Regions from separate parts of the Photorhabdus viridis genome, predicted to be linked through region 2. Evidence: predicted binding sites of a transcription regulator. Region 2 holds the regulator's gene; each other region holds the start of a gene.
The links. Region 2 encodes CRP, which controls carbon source genes, mostly activating them, when cyclic AMP is high. Its sites were predicted from a motif close to ATGTGANNNNNNTCACAT; they were not measured.

Region 1: the regulator CRP is predicted to act here: its motif matches at 2,651-2,668, upstream of glpT (glycerol-3-phosphate transporter).
Region 3: the regulator CRP is predicted to act here: its motif matches at 3,026-3,043, upstream of ABR397_RS13545 (NupC/NupG family nucleoside CNT transporter).

Annotation. Positions count from the first base shown of each region.
Region 1 is NZ_JBEJZY010000029.1:18,789-24,810, reverse strand. It holds gene tusA (sulfurtransferase TusA) at 55-309, opposite strand; gene ABR397_RS13720 (7-cyano-7-deazaguanine/7-aminomethyl-7-deazaguanine transporter) at 495-1,169, shown strand; gene ABR397_RS13715 (glycerol dehydrogenase) at 1,418-2,518, shown strand; gene glpT (glycerol-3-phosphate transporter) at 2,899-4,251, shown strand; gene glpQ (glycerophosphodiester phosphodiesterase) at 4,430-5,506, shown strand; gene epmA (elongation factor P--(R)-beta-lysine ligase) at 5,544-6,022, opposite strand, start outside.
Region 2 is NZ_JBEJZY010000026.1:21,429-27,450, reverse strand. It holds gene ppiA (peptidylprolyl isomerase A) at 13-582, shown strand; gene ABR397_RS12690 (hypothetical protein) at 694-834, opposite strand; gene ABR397_RS12685 (aminodeoxychorismate synthase component II) at 1,208-1,783, shown strand; gene argD (bifunctional acetylornithine/succinyldiaminopimelate transaminase) at 1,907-3,118, shown strand; gene crp (cAMP-activated global transcriptional regulator CRP) at 3,167-3,799, opposite strand; partial or broken gene ABR397_RS12670 (RNA-guided endonuclease InsQ/TnpB family protein) at 4,194-4,610, shown strand; gene ABR397_RS12665 (OsmC family protein) at 4,714-5,121, shown strand; gene ABR397_RS12660 (phosphoribulokinase) at 5,244-6,022, opposite strand, start outside.
Region 3 is NZ_JBEJZY010000028.1:58,964-64,985, forward strand. It holds gene zipA (cell division protein ZipA) at 1-788, shown strand, start outside; gene ligA (NAD-dependent DNA ligase LigA) at 850-2,868, shown strand; gene ABR397_RS13545 (NupC/NupG family nucleoside CNT transporter) at 3,110-4,294, shown strand; gene ABR397_RS13550 (DUF3820 family protein) at 4,403-4,618, shown strand; tRNA gene ABR397_RS13555 (tRNA-Ala) at 4,710-4,785, opposite strand; tRNA gene ABR397_RS13560 (tRNA-Ala) at 4,843-4,918, opposite strand; gene gltX (glutamate--tRNA ligase) at 5,177-6,022, opposite strand, start outside.

The sequences.
Region 1 (6,022 bases), on a different contig from region 2:
TAAACCCTATCCCTGCAAGAACGCATTTGTTTTAATGTGTCTATATAGGTACGTTCAGAGTTGACTCTCTTTTTTCCGCACCAGATAACGATAAGGTGTCTGTTCCGTTTCTTGCGCAACAAGCTGATGCTCCATAAAACGGCAAAAACCGGGAATATCACGTGTGGTTGCCGGATCATCAGCAAGAATTAATAACATCTGCCCAGCTTCCATATGACGTACGGTTTTCCGTACCATCATCACAGGCTCAGGACAACGAAGCCCTTGTGTATCAAGAGTCTTATCTGGATTGGCAAAAACATCTGGCATAACTATCTCTGTAATTTCAGGCAATTTATGCCTGTGGATTATATTATAAAAAAGCTATCAAAAATTAACTTTACAGGCAGATATTTTGATTTTTCAGGCAACAGACGTATCATACGAAGCACTGTCAGCTAAAGCGGCAGCTATTTCATTGGGTTCCCTCACCCCATTATCCAAAAAGGTACAATATGCTTTTATTCACCACGACTACGCGGCAGCGAGCTACTGCTTTGATTTGGCTTTCGTTATTTCATATCCTGATTATTATTTCCAGTAATTATCTGGTGCAATTACCTGTCTCTATTTTTGGTTTTCATACCACCTGGGGAGCTTTTACTTTCCCATTTATCTTTCTTGCAACAGATTTGACTGTTCGTATCTACGGCGCACCACTGGCAAGGCAAATCATTACTACTGTTATGATCCCTGCATTACTGATCTCTTATATTATTTCAGCTCTCTTCTTCCAAGGAGAATGGCAAAAGTTTACAGCGCTGTCTGAATTCAATCTATTTGTTGCCCGTATTGCTTGTGCCAGCTTTATGGCCTATTCACTTGGGCAAATACTGGATGTATACGTCTTTAACCGCCTGCGCCAAAAACGTAGCTGGTGGGTCGCTCCCGCTTCCGCTATGTTCTTTGGCAATCTGCTTGATACCTTAGTCTTCTTCTTTATCGCTTTCTACCACAGTACCGATGCCTTCATGGCCGCTCACTGGGTCGAGATTGGGGTAGTGGATTACTGTTTTAAGCTATTAATATGCTCGCTCTTTTTCCTGCCAGCTTACGGCATTTCACTGAACCTGATTCTGAAATATTTTTTCGCTTACCCGGCTGGCAATGCTCATATCCAGGTTCGCTGATTTTCATCTGCCCGGCAGATACCGGGCATAGATCAAAAAAATGCATATTTCCCGCAATAAAACGGGTATAACAACTTTATTTATCCATAATCAACCATTACTTTTTATCATACGGTGTTAGTCTGTTAAGTAATTAAGTACTTTTTTCATCCGAAGCCAATTTCCTAATCTGTCACATTCTGCTCCCTGTTTGTCAGGAAGATCTAGACGGCAAACAGACATTGAGTTTCCACAAAAGGAGTATTTTTATGCTGAAAGTTATTCAATCCCCAGCCAAATATATTCAGGGGCCTGATGCCCTGCATCATATTGGTAAATACACAAAAACCATCGCCGACCATGTTTTTGTTATTATCGGTAACTCTGCTATGAAATTAGTAGGAGATACTGTTCATAGCAGCCTGGAAGAATCTGATGTTACCAGCCATTTTGAAGTATTTGGCGGTGAATGTAGCCGTAATGAAATTCAGCGTCTGTCTGACATGCTTAAAAAGCACGAATGCCAAGCTGTTATTGGTATCGGTGGCGGTAAAGTACAAGATACTGCAAAAGCAGTTGCTCACGAATCCAAATTACCTATTCTGATTGCACCAACTATCGCCTCTACTAACGCCCCAACCAGTGCTCTCTCTGTTGTTTATACCGATGACGGCGAATATGAGGATTATCTGTTTTTCCCAAGCAACCCAGATATTGTACTGATTGATACCCGTATTATTGCTAAAGCCCCAACCCGCTTCCTGATTGCTGGAATTGGCGACGCTCTGGCAACTTACTTCGAAGCACGCGTCTGTCATGCCGGCCATAAGCCTAGAATGACAGGTGGTGGAATATCCCGCGTAGCGATGGCGCTTTCCCATCTCTGTTATGAAACTTTATTGGAAGAAGGCTATAAAGCAAAACTGGCTGTTGAGGTAGGAGTCAGTACACCCGCGGTAGAAAATGTTATCGAAGCCATTACTTATTTAAGCGGCCTGGGCTTTGAAAATACGGGTGTCGCTGGCGCTCATTCGGTACACAACGGCTTTACCGTATTGGAAGAATGCCACCATATGTATCACGGTGAAAAAGTCGCTTTCGGGGTCTTGGTTCAGCTAGTGCTGGAAAATAGCCCAAATGAAGAATTGGATACTTTACTTGATTTCTGCGTACAGGTCGGGCTACCGATTACGTTAGATCAACTTGGCGTAAAAGATGGTGAAAAACTGAAAGAGAAAGTGATGGCAGTGGCGACAGCCAGTTGTGCTGAAGGAGAAACCATTCACAACATGCCTTTTGAAGTGACACCGGAAAAAGTGTATTCCGCTATTCTTACTGCTGACCGGATGGGACGCGACTGGCTGTATTAAACCAGAAAAGAGTGGGGAAACTTCCCGCTCTTATTTTTTCTAAATAGAATATGCACAAAAACTGGGGTTTTTGTTTGATAAAGAACAAAAACGAACCAAAAACGCTCACCAACAATTAAGTAAAGCTCGTTATTGTGACGGTTGTCACAATTTCATTGGTAAAGTACGTTTTAAAAAGTTAACAAATCACTCAAAATCATCGCTAGGGCAAAACGATTTTAACAACTGAGTCTTGTCTCACAGATAGGTTGGGTTATTTCGACTATCATAATTTTCGTTATGGAAAATAATCAGTTATAAAACCTCTCACTTTTCCATCCGGTGGCATTAGTCAACCGGTGAGCTGTTCACATAACAAAAAAAGCCATCGGAGGCAAAATATGTTAAGTATTTTTAAGCCGGCGCTTCATAAGCCCCGACTGCCAGCAAAACAGATAGATCCAATCTATCGCCGCCTACGCTGGCAAATTTTTATGGGGATTTTCCTTGGTTATGCCGCTTACTATTTGGTAAGGAAGAACTTTGCGCTTGCAATGCCTTATCTGGTTGAACAAGGTTTTTCCAAAGGTGATCTTGGTTTCGCGCTATCAGGGATCTCTATCGCATACGGCTTCTCCAAATTCATCATGGGCTCCATATCCGACCGTTCTAACCCGCGAGTCTTTTTACCTGCTGGTCTGATTCTTGCGGCGGCTGTCATGCTGTTTATGGGCTTCGTACCCTGGGCAACTTCCAGTATCGCTGTTATGTTTGTGCTGCTGTTCATGTGTGGTTGGTTCCAGGGTATGGGTTGGCCTCCCTGCGGCCGCACTATGGTGCACTGGTGGTCACAGAAAGAACGTGGAGGGATCGTCTCCGTCTGGAACTGTGCGCATAATGTCGGCGGTGGTTTACCTCCATTGCTATTCCTGCTGGGCATGGCGTGGTTTAATGACTGGAAAGCCGCCCTTTATATGCCGGCTTTCGCCGCAATTCTCGTCGCACTGATCGCTTTTGCCTTAATGCGTGACACGCCACAATCCTGTGGCTTGCCATCAATTGAAGAGCATAAAAACGACTATCCATCTGATTACACAGAGAAAAACGAAGAAGAATTAACAGCTAAACAGATTTTCATGCAGTATGTATTACCGAACAAACTACTGTGGATGGTCGCTATGGCTAACGTGTTCGTTTATCTGCTGCGTTACGGTATTCTTGATTGGTCGCCAACCTATCTGCGTGAGGTCAAGCATTTCGCACTGGATAAATCTTCATGGGCTTACTTCCTGTACGAATATGCCGGTATCCCAGGTACGTTACTGTGTGGCTGGATGTCAGACAAAATATTTAAAGGTAACCGTGGTGCAACAGGCGTATTCTTTATGACCTTAGTCACTATTGCAACTGTCGTATTCTGGATGAACCCAGCCGGTAATCCAACTGTAGACATGGCTTGTATGTTGATTATCGGCTTCCTCATCTACGGCCCAGTTATGCTGACAGGTCTGCACGCTCTTGAGCTAGCACCGAAGAAAGCGGCTGGTACAGCCGCCGGCTTCACCGGCTTATTTGGTTACTTAGGCGGCTCCGTTGCGGCAAGTGCTATCGTCGGCTACACCGTTGACTTCTTCGGCTGGGACAGCGGTTTTATGGTGATGATTGGCGGTAGTATCCTGGCCGTTATTCTATTACTGATTGTCATGATCACAGAAAACAAACATAAACAGGAATTGGCCCGTCAGTATGGCTAATCATTGAAACTGTGATATATCACTAATAATATCAATTAAGCCGCGACATTATTTATGTTGCGGCTTTTTTCAATGTTTAAACTAAGAGACTATACCTGTAGGCGTTATTCATATAACAAGACAAACAGCTTAATAGAATTGATTTTTATCTCATCGCTAAAACGGAGAAAAAACACATATGCAAACTACAATCAAAGCAATGGTAGCGGGAGTAATCTTAGTCTCATCTATGTCAGGCATCGCGAAAACAACAGATAAGATTGTTATCGCTCATCGCGGCGCAAGCGGATATTTACCTGAACACACCCTGCCTGCTAAAGCTATGGCTTATGCCGAAGGTGCCGATTATCTGGAACAAGACCTGGTTATGACTAAAGATAACGAGCTGGTGGTATTACACGATCATTACCTTGATCGTGTGACTGACGTTGCGGATAAGTTTCCCGACCGAGCCCGTCAGGACGGACGCTACTATGCCATTGATTTTACCCTACATGAAATCAAATCACTGAAATTCACGGAAGGCTTTAATATTAAAAATGACCAGCAGGTACAAGATTATATCAACCGTTTCCCGATGTGGAAATCCGACTTTCGGATCCACACCTTTCAGGAAGAGATTGAATTCGTTCAAGGGTTGAATAAATCAACGGGTAAAAATATCGGCATCTACCCTGAAATCAAAGCCCCGTGGTTCCACCAGCAAGAAGGCAAAGATATTTCCACTCAGGTGCTGACGGTGTTAAAAGAATACGGTTACACCAAGAAAAGCGATAAAGTTTATTTGCAATGTTTTGATGCCAACGAACTCAAACGCATCAAAAACGAGCTGGAACCGAAATTAAGTATGGATCTGAAACTGATTCAGCTTATTGCCTATACCGACTGGCATGAAACCTATGAAAAGCATCCGGACGGCAAATGGGTAAATTACAGCTACGACTGGATGTTCAAACCGGATGCAATGAAAGAAGTGGCACAATATGCCGATGGCATTGGCCCTGACTACCATATGATTGTGTCGGAAGACTCCACACCAACCAATATTAAGTTAACCGGTATGGTGAAAGATGCTCACGCTAATAATATGGAAGTCCATCCATATTCCATTCGGGTTGATGCATTGCCTAAATATGCCACCACCGGCGATCAGCTTTTCAATATTATATATAACCAAGCGGGTGTAGACGGTGTATTTACCGATTTTCCTGATTTGGGTGTGAAATTCCTACAAAAACAGCATCAACATAAGTGAGATGACAGCAGGGCGCCTTAATCAGCGCCCTGTTGTTTTATGCCTTATTTACCGAAAAGGCAATAACATCACAGAGCCTTTCTTCGCCTAAAGCTAGCATCACCAGACGATCAACGCCAAGCGCCACACCTGCACACTCAGGTATCCCTTGTTTCAGAGCGCCAATCAAGTTTTCATCAATCGGCCGGACAGGTAAACCCAATTCCGCACGTTTACGGTTATCCTGTTCAAAACGCTGACGTTGTTCATCACCATCAGTGAGTTCACGGAAACCATTTGCCAGCTCAACACCTTTGAAATAGACTTCAAAACGCTCAGCAACCCGATGATCTTCTTTACTGATTTCCGCCAGAGAAGCTTGAGAAGCAGGAAAATGGTAGATAAAAGTTGGCTTTTCAGTACCAATATGCGGTTCAACACCGACGGCAAACAAAAGCTGCAACAAGATATCCCGATCTTCCTCTGTATCAGCAATATTGCTCAGATCCAGTTTAGCAGCTACTTCACGCAATTTTT
Region 2 (6,022 bases):
TAGGAATCCAGAATGTTTAAACGTATTTTAGTGACGCTTGTAACTGCATGTTCTCTGAGCGCAATGGCGCCTTTGGCTCTGGCTGCGGGTGAAACCCATGTGAAGCTGACGACAACAGAGGGTAATATTGAACTGGAATTAAATAGCCAGAAAGCGCCGATTACAACCAAAAACTTTATTGAATACGTCAATGAGGGTTATTATAACAACACAATTTTTCATCGGGTAATCCCTGGATTTATGGTTCAGGGTGGCGGTTTTACCAAAGATTTGCAGCAGAAAGCGACTAAAGAACCCATTAAAAATGAAGCGGATAACGGGCTGCGTAATTTACGCGGAACGATTTCTATGGCGCGTACCGCTGATAAAGACAGTGCTACTAGTCAATTCTTTATCAACGTAGCGGATAATGCTTTCCTTGATCATGGTCAGCGTGACTTTGGCTATGCAGTATTTGGTAAAGTCGTAAAAGGTATGGATGTTGTAGATAAAATTTCTCAAGTAAAAACTGAAAATGTCGGCCCATATCAGAATGTACCGGTGAAACCTGTGGTTATCTTGTCTGCTAAGATTGTCCCTTAACTTTTTTCTGAGATATTAATGATTGCTGCGATTATGGCAGTTTCTGGTCTCTCAGTGAATTTGCATCTGATTAACAATCGGGCCTTCATTTAATGAAGGCTCGTTTTACCGTTATTCATACAACTTCTTGGTGAATTCTTTATTTTCTTCGGTTCGTGGATAATATCCGTCTTTATAGCATTCCTTCTCTTTACTCTCGTGGTTGCAACGCAGTGCACCTGCGGTGTTACGCCGGTTACTGATAGCGAGCATGGCCTGTGTTCTGGTCTGGCGATTACAACGTGCAGAGGGAGAGGAAAATACCCGAGCCCGACAATGGATTTGCAGGCTCTCAGGTAGACAGCAAAAACGGGGAAGATGCTATAATCAATTTTGTCTTCATAACAATTACCTTACTTATTGAATATCAAAAAGAGCCTATGTTTTGTAGCGGTATGAGAGTAAGTTGATTGAGGAAAAAGTAGTCATTGATTTTGTTACACTATGCTGCAAGTGCTTATGTGCTATGATAGCCGCCCCGTTGTCGTTAGGCCGTTTTACCTGAAATCATGTTGTTCATGATAAACAAATTGCAGGATTGGCAGGACAACAAATACAGCGATAAAAATGGGTAGGATAGACTCCTATGTTATTAATAATAGATAACTATGATTCTTTTACGTATAACTTATATCAATATTTTTGTGAATTGGGAACAGATGTTTTAGTCAAGCGCAATGATGAATTACAGCTTGAAGATATTGAGCGATTGGCGCCTACACATCTGGTTATTTCCCCAGGTCCTTGTACTCCAAATGAAGCAGGAATTTCTCTGGCTGCGATTTCTCATTTTGCGGATAAACTGCCGATTCTTGGTGTTTGCCTTGGGCATCAGGCAATTGGGCAGGCATTCGGCGCCAGTGTAGTAAAAGCCAGGGAAGTGATGCATGGGAAAACTTCTGCTATTCATCATAATCAGCAAGGTGTGTTCAAAGGGCTTAACAGGCCATTAACGGTTACCCGTTACCATTCATTGGTGATTGCCGCAGAGACTTTACCAGCCGTATTTGAAGTCACTGCATGGAGTCAGCATAACGGTAATGTAGATGAGATCATGGGAATTCGTCATCGTACTCTGCCCCTGGAGGGTGTGCAGTTCCACCCTGAAAGTATTCTCAGCGAGCAAGGGCATCAGCTACTGAGTAACTTCCTTAGATATTAACCAGATACCAATAATTTCTTCATTTATTTATCTTTTTCATTTGCCCATCTTTGATTTTTTATGCATATTCAGTGATTATAATTTCATTTTTGAATGGCGTATATATAAAAAACGGGTGGGAAAATGATGGAGCATGCCGCAGTAAACAGAAATACATACGATCAAGTCATGTTGCCAATTTATTCACCGGCACAGTTTATACCGGTGAAAGGGCAAGGCAGCCGTGTATGGGATCAGCAAGGAAAAGAGTATATTGATTTTGCTGGTGGTATTGCTGTTATGGCTTTGGGACATTGTCACCCTGCGTTAGTGGATGTTTTAAAGCAGCAAGGGGAGAGACTTTGGCATATCAGTAATATTTTCACCTGTGAACCGGCTTTGATACTCGCGCAGAAACTGATTGATGCAACTTTTGCCGAGCGGGTATTTTTTGCCAACTCAGGAGCGGAAGCGAATGAAGCCGCATTTAAGCTGGCGCGTCACTATGCCATTACCCGTTACCATCCATATAAAACCAAAATTATCGCATTCCATCAGGGGTTTCATGGTCGTACTCTGTTTACGGTCTCTGTTGGTGGTCAGCCAAAATACGCTGATGGTTTTGGGCCAAAACCCGCAGATATTATTCATGTGCCTTTTAATGACTTAGATGCAGTAAAGGCGGTCATGGATGATCATACTTGCGCTGTTGTATTAGAACCTGTTCAGGGTGAAGGGGGAGTCACGCCGGCGACATCCGCATTTATTCATGGGTTGCGTGAACTTTGTGATAAACATCAGGTACTGCTGGTATTTGATGAAGTACAAAGTGGAATGGGCCGTACCGGTAAGTTATTTTCTTATATGTATTATGATGTTGTGCCGGACATTATCACCACAGCGAAGGCTCTGGGAGGTGGTTTCCCTGTCAGCGCTATGCTGACTACGGCGAATATCGCTTCGGCGATGGTGCCGGGAACTCACGGCACAACTTATGGTGGTAATCCGCTGGCTTGTGCGGTTGCAAATGCTGCTTTTGACATTATCAATACGCCAGAGGTCTTGGATGGTGTTGAAAAACGTCATCATTTGATTGTGAATTTTCTGAACGATATCAATCAGAAATATTCGATATTTGGTGAAATCCGTGGCAAGGGATTGCTGATTGGTGCGGAACTAAAAGCGCAGTATCAGGGAAAATCTAAAGAGATCCTGCGACTGGCGGCTGAAAATGGCCTGATGTTATTGAGTGCCGGTAGTGATGTACTGCGTTTCACACCTTCGCTGATAATCAGTGAAGAGGAGATAGATCAGGGGATGGAACGGCTGGAGAAGGCGATTAGCCAGTTGGTATAACAAGGATAAGAGAAATCAGCGCAGTATCATGCGCTGATTAATCCAGAATTAACGCGTACCGTAAACAACAATTGTTTTGCCGTGTGCGGAGATCAGGTTTTGATCTTCCAGCATTTTCAGAATACGGCCAACCGTTTCACGGGAACAGCCAACAATCTGACCAATTTCCTGGCGAGTGATTTTGATTTGCATCCCGTCAGGGTGAGTCATTGCATCGGGTTGTTTCGCCAGATTCAGTAAAGTCTGAGCAATCCGGCCGGTTACATCTAAGAAAGCCAGGTTACCGACTTTCTCAGAAGTTGTTTGCAAACGGCTTGCCATTTGGGCAGATAAACGCATTAAAATATCCGGGTTTACCTGAATCAGTTGACGGAATTTCTTATAGGAAATTTCCGCTACTTCACAGGCGCTTTTGGCCCGAACCCAGGCTGTTCGCTCTTGTCCTTCTTCAAATAATCCAAGCTCGCCAATGAAATCTCCCTGGTTTAAATAGGAGAGGATCATCTCTTTGCCTTCTTCATCTTTAATCAAAACCGCAACAGAACCTTTTACGATGTAGTAAAGCGTCTCTGCTTTTTCGCCTTGATGAATAAGCGTGCTTTTGGATGGATATTTATGAATATGGCAGTGTGACAAAAACCATTCAAGAGTGGGGTCTGTTTGTGGCTTGCCGAGAACCATTCTCTTCATCCTCTGTTGTTATCGCTGCCTAAATAACACGAGAACCTAAAAGTTTCTCGTCAGGCTGGCTTATAAAGACACTAGCTTAACATATTAGTTTGCTGAAAAACCGATAGGTGAGGGTTTTATATAGGTTATCTGAAATTTGAAACTTGAGTATTGATCTTAACCCACATATACCCGGACCTGCTTCTGTTTTTAACACAGGAAAAGGTTTCTGTCTTGTCTTGTATTGTTTCAGCATAATAAACCGTTCATTAGCCATTGCCCCGTAAACCGTCGCCCAATCGGGCGGCGATATAAGGGGAGCTAACCTACATGCAAAATAAGATCGTGACCATAGTGCATGACGAGATAAATGCGTATTTAAAATTCTGACATGGCGGCTGCGGATAAAAAAGCCTTATCCCGAAAGAAAAAAGGCAGTGCTAACCGGGCGAAAGCGCGGTTATAGGTAGTCAGGTGCCATGAACACGTAGCTAACGCTAGAGCCGATTTTCAGCATAAGCTTTCCCGTGTCATTGGGGATGCAGGCTGGCATAGTTTCATCAGCAGGCTGGAATACAAAGCGGAACAAAAAGGCGTTTATGTGGTGAAACTCGATCAGTGGTATGCGAGTTCCAGAAGGTGTCATTGTTGTGGTGGCAAGATGTCGGAAATGCCGCTGCATAAACGGCGCTGGCAATGCCCTGAGTGCGCGGTAGAACATGACATCCGGCAAAAAGGGATAGTTGAATGACAGGCGGCGGGACACGTCGTCTCTGCTCATGGAGGCCTGCGTAAATCCGTTGCACCAACGGTTGCGGCCTGAGAAGTGGGAAGCCTCGCCGTTTTTTACGGCGGGGAGTAGTCACATTGCCAGTTTAATACTGAAAGAGTAGGCTTTGATGCAAAAAATGACTTGAGAGGTACTTATGCACGCGCGGGTAAAATGGGTTGAAGGGTTGTCTCTTTTGGGGGAGTCGTCTTCGGGTCATCAGATCATGATGGATGGAAATGCCGGCGATAAGGCACCAAGCCCAATGGAAATGGTATTAATGGCAGTTGGCGGTTGTAGCACGATTGATGTTATTTCTATTTTGCAGAAAGGCAGATATGACATAAAAGATTGTGAAGTGAAATTAATTTCCCGCCGTCGTGAAGAGGCGCCACGCTTATTTACTTCTATTAATCTGCATTTTATTGTTACCGGCAAGGATTTAACAGAGAACGCGGTTGAACGTGCCGTCATGCTTTCCGCTGAGAAATATTGTTCTGTTTCGTTGATGCTGGGGAAATCAGTTGAACTTACCCACAGCTTTGAAATTAAAGAGACAGAGTAAGATACTATTTCCTGATTGAAAAATAACGACAGGTAACTAATATCAGTTACCTGTTTTTTTAACTGAATAATATAAGAAGTGGATTCAAATGCGGGTTTTTTTGGATTTATCCTAGGTTTTAATCAACAAATTTTTTCCCCTTCCAGTAATCTCTGTACCAATGGCGTCATAATTAACTCCATGGCCAGTCCCATTTTTCCACCGGGAACTACGATGGTATTAATGCTTGAAACAAATGAACCTTGTAACATTGATAAAAGGTACGGGAAATCAATTTGAGTGAGGTCACGGAAACGGATGACGATAAAACTTTCATCCAGGGATGGAATGGCTTTGGCTGAAAATGGATTGGACGTATCAACAGTCGGGACGCGCTGGAAATTTATATGTGTCCGGGAAAATTGGGGGGTAATATAGTTAATATAATCATCCATAGAACGAACGACGGAATCCATTACTGCTTCCTGTGAGTGTCCCCGTTCTCCGGTATCGCGGATAAGTTTCTGTATCCATTCAAGGTTGACAATCGGCACCACCCCCACCAGCAGATCGACATGACTGGCAACATTATGTTGTGGTGTTACCACGCCACCGTGCAGGCCTTCATAAAACAGCACATCGGTCTGCTTTGGTAAGGTTTCCCACGGAGTAAATGTACCGGGGAGCTGGTTGTAAGGAACCGCGTCATCATAGGTGTGAAGGTACTTACGGCAACGGCCTTCACCAGCTTCACCATAGTCAATCATGGTTTTTTCCAGCATGCCAAAATCATTGGCTTCTGGCCCAAAATAACTGATGTGTCTGCCTTGCTCCTTGGCTTTACGGATTGCTGCATCCATTTCAGGGCGGGTATAGCGATGGAAACTATCCCCCTCTATCTGTGCTGCGCTGATATTAAGTT
Region 3 (6,022 bases), on a different contig from region 2:
AGGAGAGTTCCGTCGATGACAGTGATGATGAAGCGTTTGACAATCAACAAAAGCCTTACGCCCATAAGCAGGTAAAACCTCATCAGGAATATAAAGCTGAACCGGTTATTGGGCGCCGTCAGCCAAAGTTAACTGAAATGGATATTGCTACGTCTGAAGAAAGCAATGATCCGTTGCTGGCTAGTCATCAGCCTGAGACTACAACCAGAAAAGCAGTAACAGAAATAGAAGAGCAGGAACCCCAGCTTGGCCTGTTTGAATCCGAAGAGCAGGATGAGCCGGAGAAAAATAGGCCTCAGACGGAAGAAAAGTCTCAGAATATGGCAAAAGAGGGGGATGGTGAGAAGGAAGTGCAGGCCAAAGCAGCAAAAGAAATCGTTTTGGTTCTTCATGTGGCAGCACACTTCGGTCAGGCATTGAATGGTGAGCTCTTGCTGCAAAGTATCCTGCAATCTGGCTTCCAATTTGGAGAAATGCAGATTTTCCACCGCCATCTGAATCCATCAGGCAGTGGCCCGGTGTTATTCAGTCTTGCTAATATGGTGAAGCCGGGTTCATTTAATCCTGAAATAATGGCTGATTTTACCACTCCAGGGGTTTCCATGTTTATGATGGTACCTGCTTACGGAGAAGCTAATCAGAATTTTAAGCTGATGTTGCAAGCGGCTCAACGCATTGCTTCTGATGTTGGGGGAGTGGTGCTTGATGATGAGCGCAAAATGCTGACGCCACAAAAAATCGAATTGTATAAAGCACGCATTCGCAGCACACTTGATGTTCAGGTATAATCAATTTATCGAATGTTCAAGCCTCCGCTAGTCGGGGGCTTTTTATCGCTGGTTATAAGTCATGAAATCAACTGCTCAAAAAATAGAAAATCTCAGAATAACACTGCGTCATCATGAATATCTGTATCATGTCATGGATAAGCCAGAGATCCCTGATGCAGAATATGATCGGTTAATGCAGGAATTAAAGGTTCTTGAGGAACAGTACCCGGAGCTGATTACATCTGATTCACCGACACAGCGGGTTGGTGCTGCCCCTCTGGCTGCTTTTGAACAAGTCCGCCATGAAATTCCCATGCTATCACTGGATAACGTATTCGATGAAGAGAGTTATTTAGCGTTTGATAAGCGGGTGCGTGACCGCCTGAAAGATGATCAGGATTTAGTGGTGTGCTGTGAGCTGAAACTGGATGGTCTGGCTGTTAGTCTGTTGTATGAAGATGGTGAACTGGTACAGGCGGCGACCCGTGGTGATGGTACAACAGGGGAAAACATTACATCAAATGTACGGACTATCTACGCAATTCCACTGCGCCTGACCGGAGAGAATATTCCAACCCGTGTTGAAATTCGTGGTGAAGTTTTTATACCCCAAAAAGGGTTTGAGAAGCTGAATGAGGAAGCGCGCCGCACCGGCGCAAAAGTATTTGCTAATCCACGTAATGCCGCGGCTGGCTCTCTGCGTCAGCTCGATCCCCGTATTACCGCTAAGCGGCCATTGGCTTTCTTCTGTTATGGTGTTGGTGTATTGGAAGGAGGGGAATTGCCGGCTAGTCACTACGAGCGGTTGATACAGTTTAAGAAATGGGGATTGCCGGTCAGCGACAAAATTAAGGTTTGTACTGATAGTCAACAGGTTATTGATTTTTACCACGATATTGAAAACCAGCGTTCAACATTGGGGTTTGATATTGATGGTGTTGTCATCAAAGTGAATTCGCTGGAATTACAGAAAACGTTAGGCTTTGTCGCCCGTGCGCCACGCTGGGCAACAGCATTCAAATTTCCTGCTCAGGAGCAGATGACGATTGTCCGCGATGTTGAATTTCAGGTCGGTCGTACTGGTGCTATCACACCGGTAGCACGCCTGGAGCCGGTGCAGGTCTCTGGTGTAACGGTGAGTAATGCGACATTGCACAATGCGGATGAGATTGAACGTTTAGGTCTGCGTATTGGCGATACTGTTGTTATCCGTCGTGCTGGTGATGTTATTCCAAAGGTCGCGGGTGTTGTGGAGGACAGAAGGCCACAGGACAGTGATAAAGTTGTTTTCCCTAAACATTGTCCGGTATGTGGGGCGGATGTTGAGCGGATTGAAGGGGAGGCTGTTGCGCGCTGTACTGGTGGTTTAGTCTGTGGAGCCCAGCGTAAAGAAGCACTGAAACACTTTGTTTCCCGGCGAGCGATGGATGTTGACGGTATGGGAGAAAAGATTATCGATCAACTGGTGGATAAAGAGTATGTCGAAACCCCGGCGGATCTTTTCAGACTTACTGCGGGTAAATTGACCGGGCTTGATCGTATGGGGCCGAAATCCGCGCAAAATGTGGTAGATGCGTTGGAAAAAGCGAAAAAAACCACATTTGCTCGTTTTCTCTATGCGCTGGGTATCCGTGAAGTTGGAGAAACGACTGCCGCTAATTTGGCCGCTCACTTTGGCTGCCTGGATAAATTACGTGCCGCTGATGAAGAAGCTCTGAAAGAGGTCCAGGATGTTGGTGAAGTAGTGGCAAAACACGTGGTTAACTTCTTCAATGAACCTCATAATCAAAAAGTTATCGATGACCTGATTGAGAATACCGGTATCAATTGGGAACACGTTGTCGTCACAAAGGCTGAGAAGGTTGACAGCTTATTCGCAGGTAAAACAATTGTGCTTACTGGCTCATTGCATCAGTTATCCAGAGATGAAGCCAAAGATAAACTTGTTGCACTTGGGGCAAAAGTGACTGGCAGCGTTTCTAAGAAAACAGATTTGGTGATTGCTGGTGAAGCAGCCGGTTCGAAATTGGCTAAAGCTAATGAGTTGAATATTCCAGTTATTGATGAAGAAGAAATGATCCGTTTATTGGGTGAATAACTTTTTATTTGTATTCTGTTTACTGATTATTGAGAGGTTACTCTCAATAATCAGTGATATTTGATAATGTGTTTTCGAATCTGATCTTATACGATTTAGCTGAAAATGTGATTAATCTCACCAAATAAAAATTTAGAGTAAGAATTATTTCAATTTAATGTGATATCCATCCCATTTAATCGCCTTTTATTACATAGAATGCATTTTATAAACTAGCTTTCTGTTGTGTTTGGAGTGTGATATGTCTCAAATCCTGCATTTCCTTTTGGCCCTGATTATCATTGGCGGCCTTGCTATTCTGGCGAGCAGTAACCGTAAAGGTATTCGTCCTCGTTATATTATTCAGTTGCTTGTTATTGAACTTGTCCTGGCGTGGTTTTTCCTGAATTCAGGTGTTGGTCAGGAATTTGTCATGGGATTTGCCGGTTTATTTGAGCATTTACTGAAATTTGCGGGTGAAGGGACGGAATTCATTTTTGGCGGCATGATGGGCGCGAAACTGGCATTCTTTTTTCTGAATGTATTGTGTCCGATTATCTTTATTTCCGCACTGATTGGTATTTTGCAGCATATCAAAGTATTGCCAATCGTTATCCGGGTTATTGGTACTCTGTTGTCTAAGGTCAACGGTATGGGGAAATTGGAATCATTCAATGCAGTAAGTTCTCTGATACTGGGTCAGTCTGAAAACTTTATCGCTTATAAAGATGTGCTGGGAAAAATGTCTGAGCGCCGAATGTACACGATGGCCGCAACTGCAATGTCAACAGTTTCCATGTCAATCGTCGGTGCTTACATGACCATTTTGGCGCCTAAATATGTTGTGGCGGCATTGGTGCTTAATATGTTCAGTACTTTTATCATCCTGTCACTGATTAATCCGTATTCTGTTGATAGCGAAGAAGATATTCAGATGAGCAATCTTCACGAAGGCCAAAGTTTCTTCGAAATGTTGGGTGAATATATTCTGGCTGGTTTTAAAGTCGCACTGATTGTTGCCGCCATGTTGATTGGTTTCATTGCCCTGATTGCGGCTATTAACGCGCTGTTTAGCATGATTTTTGACATGAGTTTCCAGGAAATGCTGGGCTATGTGTTCTATCCATTTGCTTGGGTAATTGGAATTCCTGCTGATGAAGCGTTGCGGGTTGGTAGCATCATGGCAACCAAATTGGTTTCTAACGAATTTGTTGCGATGCATAGTTTGCAATCAATTGCGACAGAACTTTCGCCTCGTTCACAGGGTATTTTGTCGGTATTCTTGGTTTCTTTTGCTAATTTCTCTTCAATTGGGATTGTTGCCGGTGCGATTAAGGGGTTGAATGAAAACCAGGGTAACGTCGTTTCCCGTTTTGGTTTGAAGCTACTGTTTGGTTCAACTCTTGTCAGCTTCTTGTCTGCGGCTATTGCAGGTTTGGTGTTGTAGAAAGATAAAGTGTTAGAGTGGAATATTGCATCATGGATGATGCAGCTCTTTTCTTTCCTATACCCCGTAAACTGGAGTTATCTTTTTTAATTGATATAAATGCAAGTTATGGAAAAAGAAAATCTGATAGAAATTGCTAATACTGTTATGCCATTCGGTAAATACAAAGGGCGTATGCTGATTGATTTACCAGAAGAGTATTTATTGTGGTTCGCTCGTAAAGGGGAGTTTCCACAAGGTAAATTGGGCATGCTGATGGAGATGACTTTAGCAATAAAAATAGAAGGATTGGATTCATTGGTAAAACCATTGAAGAAGAATTAGCAGGGATGAAAGTTTTTTTATACAAAATGGTGGTTATTTCGATGCATAGACAAAAGGCCCTGAAAGCATGGCTTTCAGGGCCTGATAATTTTGGTGGAGCTAAGCGGGATCGAACCGCTGACCTCTTGCATGCCATGCAAGCGCTCTCCCAGCTGAGCTATAGCCCCACGAATGTTGCCTTTCCTAATTTTAGCGCCAAACACTTTATTCTGGTAATAAGTATTTGGTGGAGCTAAGCGGGATCGAACCGCTGACCTCTTGCATGCCATGCAAGCGCTCTCCCAGCTGAGCTATAGCCCCAATCAAAATTAATGGAACGGGGCGCATAATATGAAACCTTGCAAATACTGTCAACGGCTAACTTATCATTCTCAGAGCAAGCGTTGAAAAAGTCATCACTTTTGTGGTGGATCGACAAAATAAAGGCTGAACAACGGGTTGAAATGAGATAGAAAGCGTTTGGGGGCGTTACAACGTGGTATTAATTAAATGAGATTTTTTGAAAATAGAGGGCACCACACTAAATCGGTGATGCCTTTGTAGCATTAATTACTGCAATTACTGCTGAGTTTCACGCTGAGTAATAAATTCCAGAGCCTGATTAATACGGGCCAGAGTACGGCTTTGCCCGATAGCATGAATAGTCACATCCACGCCTGGAGATTGGCCCGCTCCAGTAGCAGCAACACGCAGTGGCATACCGACTTTACCCATACCAACTTCCAACTCATCAGCTGTAGATTGAATGGCATGATGAACATTTTCAGGTGTCCAGTCAGTAATTGAAGCCAATTTTGCACGAACAACTTCAAGAGGTTGACGGGCAACTGGACGTAAATGTTTCTTCGCTGCATCTGCATCAAACTCAGCAAAATCCTCATAGAAGTAGCGGCAGGACTCTGCCATTTCTTTTAGCGTCTTGCAGCGTTCACCCAACAATTTAATCAGATCAGCCAATTGTGGGCCATTACGGGTATCAATACCTTGTTGCTCAATGTGCCATGCCAGATGAACGGCAACTTTCTCTGGGGGTAGGGCATTAATATAGTGATGGTTCAGCCATTGTAGTTTTTCTGTATTGAATGCACTGGCGGATTTATTGATAGCATCTAGGCTGAAGAATTCAGTCATCTCTTCAATACTGAAAATTTCCTGATCACCGTGTGACCAACCCAGACGAACCAGATAATTCAGCAGTGCTTCTGGCAGATAACCATCATCACGGTATTGCATAACACTCACTGCACCGTGACGCTTAGACAGTTTTTTACCATCATCGCCCAAGATCATTGAAACGTGTGCATATTCTGGAACTGGGGCGCCCAGTGCTTTCAGAATATTAATTTGACGTGGTGTATTATTGATATGGTCTTCACCGCGAATGACATGAGTGATTTCCATATC